One region of the Avibacterium endocarditidis genome, then DNA from elsewhere that is predicted to be linked to it. Evidence: riboswitches for the same ligand, from Rfam matches in the RefSeq annotation. Region 1 holds a riboswitch; the other holds the start of a gene.
What was found. A riboswitch is a leader RNA that binds a small molecule or an ion and turns the genes downstream of it on or off. The one in region 1 is predicted to bind thiamine pyrophosphate.

Region 1 (3,147 bases):
TTTTATAGTAGTCGAAAAGATAGGCTGTCAAAACAGCTAAGATCCCAATTCCCACAGTGCAAAGCATTAACTCAACACTAAGCAATAAGGCTTTCGACACATAAAGCAAACTCAAGCCTGCGCCAATCACCAGCCATAAAATCACATCTAATTTAAGCGAAAATTTCATTCTTACATAAAATGACAACTTACCATTACAAATAAAAATATGATGAAAAAAGCACCGCACTTTCGCAATCTTGTTAAACAATTTTTGCGATCTTGCTCGCATAATACCATCATAACAACACCTCGTAGGGTGGGCTTTAGCCCACCATTTTGGATTGAATAACCTTGTCCCCAATTCATAAAAAACGGTGGGCTAAAGCCCACCCTACGCTCTATGCCACTCCGATTACACCTTTTATTAACTACCCCAATTCAATGGAAAAAATCCTCTTTCAACATCTCTTCGAAATGAGGAAAACGGCCAATCTTTGGGGGCATTAACATAACCGTGTTTAACGGGATTGAAATAGATATAGTCTAAATGATTGTTCAAATCTAGTTCATCACGGATACGATGCTCCCAAAATCGTCTTTGCCATATTCCGGCTTCTCGCTTTTTTATGCGACTTTGGTTCTCATTGCGATACGCCTTTGGTAATAATTTCGTAAATATCGTTTTAAAAAAAGCAATACGCTTAGAATAATTATCATCATCCTGTGGTAATTGCATTATGAAATGCAGATGATCAGGTAACACACAGATTGCGATGGTTTCAAAGGGATACTTTCTCATTGTTTCTTGATAGGCTTGCCGTAATTTTTCTATATGCTGAGTAAGGTAACATTTTGTACGATCTTGCAATGTCAATGTAAAAAAATAACACGCGCCTTTTGTAAAATCTCTCCGATAATTTGGCATTATTTCTGCCCCTCTCATAAGAAACGTAGAAACGTAGGGTGGGCTTTAGCCCACCATTTGGGATTGAATAACCTTGGCCATTGCCAACCCTGATAAAAATGGTGGGCTAAAGCCCACCCTACGCCTACAATTAAAAATAAAAATATGATGAAAAAAGCACCGCTCTTTCGCAATCTTGTTAAACAATTTTTGCGATCTTGCTCGCAAAACGAAAAAATACTTTGCGCAAAATGCGGAAATTCTGAATGGTGAGATTGTGTTTCTGCCTATTTCTTTGTAGAGTGAAGCTATTAAATAGTCGGGGTGCTGCTTTGTGTAGCTGAGATGATACCCGTTGAACCTGATCCAGTTAGCACTGACGTAGGAAACTTATTATGCAAAATCGCAATATTTTTAACCGCACTTTATTCTTCCCTTTTCTATTTTCAAATCGTCACTCCACAACATCATTCCCTATCACATTGATTTTATAGATGATTTTTTATTATAAAGGCAATGGGACTGGGCTTTTTTTACGCTTGATTTTTATTCATAGGAGAAAAAAATGGACTTTAATTTAATCACGAAAATTCGCCAAACCAATCCTTTAATCCACAACATCACCAACATTGTGGTGGCAAACTATGTAGCGAATGGGCTGTTAGCCTTAGGCGCATCACCAATTATGGCAGATGCCGAAGAAGAAATGGCGGATCTTGCTCAATTTAGCGCTGCCTTGGTGATTAACATTGGCACGCTCGATCCTTTCAAAGTGAAAGCTATGTTGGCGGCTGGTAAAGCTGCGAATAAAGCAGGTATTCCTGTGGTGCTTGATCCTGTGGGCGTGGGGGCAACGCAATACCGTAAGGACGTGGTGGCTGAATTACTGAGTAAAGTAAAATTCACCGCTATTCGTGGCAATGCCGGGGAAATTGCCCAGTTAGCAGGGGTGAATTGGGCGGCGAAAGGTGTGGACGCAGGGCAAGGTGAAGGCGATGTGGCACAAATTGCCAAACTGGCCGCGCAACGTCATCAATGTGTTGTGGCAGTGAGCGGTGCGGTAGATTATATCAGCGATGGCGTGCAAGTGGCGACCATTGATAACGGCACGCCAATGTTTCCTAAAATCACAGGCTCAGGTTGTTTGCTTGGCGCGGTGTTAGGGGCTTTTTTAGCGGTCGCCCCAAGCCAACCTTTTAATGCGGTAGTACAAGCCAGTACAGCCTATGCGGTGGCAGGGCAACTGGCTGCGAAAGACTTAGGAAGCACAAAATATGGGCAATTTTACACCGCACTTTTAGATCAACTTGGTGAACTCAATGATCAACAAGTGGCGCAATTCGCACAGGTTCACATTGAAAACTAAGGAGCAACAATGACTCATATTGCACAAGCCCTGACCATTGCTGGATCAGATAGTGGCGGTGGTGCGGGTATTCAAGCCGATCTGAAAACCTTTCAAATGCGTAATGTATTTGGAATGAGCGTGATCACCGCTGTTACTGCACAAAACACCTTAGGCGTAACGGATATTCATTTAATCCCCCTTAGCACCATTAAAGCGCAACTCAAGGCAATTGTAGAAGATTTCACGCCCAATGCGGTAAAAATTGGTATGCTCGGCACGGCTGAAATTATCCAAACCGTGGCCGCTTTTTTGCGTAAGCACCCATTTGCGAATGTGGTTATCGATCCGGTGATGATCGCCAAAGGGGGCGCAAGTTTATTGGAACAATCGGCAATTCAAGCAATGCGTGAGCAACTATTGCCTTTAGCCGATGTGCTAACGCCAAATCTGCCTGAAGCACAAGCCTTAACAGGATTAAAAGCTGAAGATCGACACAGTATTACGCAAATTGCTGAACGTTTACAACAGATGGGTGCAAAAACCGTAATTATAAAAGGTGGCCATCAGCAAAACAGCGGAAGTGCGCTATGCCAAGATTTTATTTTCACGCCGACAGAATCTTTTGTCTTGGAAAGCCCACGTTTTAACACGCCGCATACCCACGGCACAGGCTGCACTTTTTCCGCTTGCTTAACCGCTGAACTTGCCAAAGGGCAACCGTTGGAGCAAGCCTGCAAAACTGCCAAAGCCTTTATTACCAGCGCCATCACGCACCCTTTAAATATCGGACACGGACACGGCCCAACCAATCACTGGGCGTATTCACAGGAGCAAAAAAATGGATAAATCAATTTTACGCTGTTATTTAGTGGCGGGTACACAAGATTGCCGTCATCTGCCCGACTATGCCAAT
Region 2 (3,147 bases), on a different contig from region 1:
CCTACCCATTCCCCCACAATCGCTCCAATAGGGGCAACGGAAACCGCAATGCGCAAGCCCGAGGCTAACGCAGGCAAAGCGGCAGGTAAGCGAACCTTAAATAATAATTGCCTTGATAAAATTCCCATTGTTTTAGCCAGCTCTAACCATTGCTTTGGGGTGTTACGCAAGCCGTCATAACAAGCGGCGGTAACTGGGAAATAAATAATCAAAATAGTCATCGCAATTTTTGATGCAATGCCATAGCCAAACCAAAGCACCAATAATGGCGCAATAGCAAAAACAGGGATCGCCTGCGAGGCAATTAAAATGGGCAATAAAAAGGCTGAAAGTGTTCGTGAAGAAGCCAGCAATAAGGCTGAAAGCAAACCAAATAAAAATCCAAGCACCAGCCCTAATAAAATTTCCCATAAAGTAATTTTGGCGTGCATAAATAATAAAGCCCATTGTGAAGACACTTCATTTAGCACGGCAACAGGTTCAGGCAATAAATAATGTGGGATCGCAAAAATTGAAATCGCCCCTTGCCAGCACAAGGCGAAAAATAAGGTCATTATCAATGCTCGAAATAGGCTTTGCCACGACAACATTAATGTTCCCCCATTAACTGCTTAAATAAATATTGCTGTAATTGCCATAATTTCTCTTGCGAAAAATCTCTTGGCGCTTTGCCTTGCGGGCAAATGGGCGGTGAAAGCTGAACGGGTTGTTGGTGCAAAATATAGATTTTATCCGCTAGCAATAAGGCTTCTTGTGGATCGTGGGTGATAAGCAACACAGTTTTATCTGCTAATAAATGATGTGAAAGCTGCTGTAATTGCAAGCGGGTTACGGCATCTAACGCGGAAAAAGGTTCGTCCATTAAAATAATCTCTGCATCTTGCATTAGCGTTCGAGCCAACGCCACGCGCTGCCGCTGTCCGCCAGAAAGCTGATAACAAGGCTTATGCAAATGTTGTTCCATTTTCACCGCACTTAATAAAGTGCGGGCTTTTTCTTCCGTTTTTTTCGTTTTGCTATGAGTAAGATGCTGATAAAGCTGAACATTATCTAAAATAGACAGCCAAGGATACAAACTATCCTGCTGTGCAAGCCAAGCAATTTTGCCTGAACACTGAATGCGCCCTTGCACAATCGCCTGATTTTCTAACCCTGCAATGGCACGCAATAAGGTTGATTTTCCCACGCCTGATGCACCAAGCAACGCCACCCACTCCCCTTGTGATACGCTAAAATGAAAATGCTCAAACAAAGGTTGCTCAGCAAAACTGAGTTTAAGATCGGAAATTTCGATGGCTTTCATCGTTCATTCACCAATCAACGTAATGGAAAAAAGCCGTTAAAAATAAAAGAAGTGAGGTGAGAATTTAATAAGAAAAGAAGCGTTTGCATAATTAGTTTCCTACGTCAGTATTAGCTGTATCAGGTTCACGGGTATCATCTCAGCTTAAACAAGCACCCCGACTAATGCAAAACAGTGTAGCGGAAGTTCAAATAAAAATCAAAGTTTACAGACCAAAAAATTATATTTTTATAATATAACAAGAAATATTTAAAATTTATTTAAATATTGCCATCTTATGCTAAATAAAAGTCAATAAAATAACTATAACCCATTGATACACTTAATCTTTTCTCATACTGGTCGGAGAAGAATAAATATTGACTTTACTATTTAAAAGAGTATTCTGTATTACGAGTCAGACAGTATTGACTCATCTTTTTACAATTAAAATAACAACAAAGGAGTTCATTATGAAACTTAAATCTAAATTAGTATTAGGCGCTATGGCAGCATTCTTATCTTCACAAGTGCTTGCTTCCGCTGGTCAACCTGTACCTGTAGATCCTAGTGAATATGATGGTGTTGGTTGCACTAAAGAATATGAGCCAACTCCATATAAAAAGAAAGATGGTACAGTAGTGACTGCTCCTAACCGTTGTGTTGCTGCAAAATGGGCATCTGAAGGTTTATAATATACTGTTGTAGTATGTAGAAAGCCCTGTTAACCAAGGCTTTTTTATTGTTCATTATTCTTATAAACTTTTACTTACTCCTTAATTTTAAACATAAGAAAAACTCCTCTCCCACTTTAACAAAGTGGGATTTTTTTATCTTTAGTAAAATAATGTCGCCTAAAATTCTTGTGAAAAATCAATCTTTTTGTCTTTATCAACCTTACAAATCATAGCAATCTTTACCATTACCTGCTAATCAATATATAAAAAATCCTTCCCCCTAAGGGAAAGGATTTTTATTCTAACAGTTAGTCAAGTAACGAAACTACCATTGATAGCCAACACCCACAGAGCCACCAAAGTCTCCACGAGTATTTGCATTACCTGTTAATTTCAAGATAACTTTACCATTATCACTTGCTCTTGAATAACCTACGGCAATAGCACCTTGTCCTTTATAAGTACCTGCTGCTGCTGCTACCATTGATTTACCAGGCATATAAACCTGCGGTAAACCAGCTGTCGCAGTTGCTCCTGCAATACCTGCACGAAGGTCTTTATTAAGTTTATTGATGTTATTGTTAATGTTACCAACAGCACCTTTTAACTGTCTTACATTCACAGCATCAGTATCATCTTTACCATCTGCTACATTAGTAATACGGTTACCGCCGTTATTCAGGCCATTAGTTGTCAAACTTACTGTACTATTATTGCCAGCTGCATTTGGACCACTAATTGTTACACCATTACCTTGAACAGTTGTAGAGTTTCCTGCTGCATCTGTCGTAGTGACGGAATTTAGACCTTTAAGATCCTTAGCAAGTTTAACTGTTAACTTAGCATTCTTACCATCTTGTTTTGCAACAACACCGATGTTGTTATCAGTAAGATCATCTGCATCAGTTACACCACCCACAATTTGAGTTGTGTTATTTAATGTCATTTGAGCATTACCAACATCGCCTTGGTATTTGATGCCATCATTTAAGGTAGCTACTTGTTCAGTATTACCATCTGGTTTAGTGTAAACAATACGAGTTTTGCTCTCGCCATCTTTACCATCATTACCAGCCAGTCCTTTTTCGCCTTGTGCAACGGTTACACCGGCATTTGAACCATCTTTACCAGCAATACCGATAGAACCATCTTTGCCATTAATTGCAATACCTGGAGCACCATCTTTTC

Region 2: another riboswitch for thiamine pyrophosphate. It lies ahead of ACNAV8_RS07335 (ABC transporter ATP-binding protein); the one in region 1 lies ahead of thiM (hydroxyethylthiazole kinase).

What each region holds. Positions count from the first base shown of each region.
Region 1 covers NZ_CBCSDH010000002.1:164,895-168,041, forward strand. Annotated here, with positions in the region: gene ACNAV8_RS01835 (DNA internalization-related competence protein ComEC/Rec2) at 1-169, opposite strand, end outside; gene ACNAV8_RS01840 (REP-associated tyrosine transposase) at 407-907, opposite strand; TPP riboswitch at 1,197-1,291, shown strand; gene thiM (hydroxyethylthiazole kinase) at 1,452-2,252, shown strand; gene thiD (bifunctional hydroxymethylpyrimidine kinase/phosphomethylpyrimidine kinase) at 2,262-3,080, shown strand; gene thiE (thiamine phosphate synthase) at 3,073-3,147, shown strand, end outside.
Region 2 covers NZ_CBCSDH010000010.1:79,398-82,544, reverse strand. Annotated here, with positions in the region: gene ACNAV8_RS07340 (ABC transporter permease) at 1-590, opposite strand, end outside; gene ACNAV8_RS07335 (ABC transporter ATP-binding protein) at 590-1,303, opposite strand; TPP riboswitch at 1,383-1,473, opposite strand; gene ACNAV8_RS07330 (hypothetical protein) at 1,756-1,977, shown strand; gene ACNAV8_RS07325 (YadA-like family protein) at 2,285-3,147, opposite strand, start outside.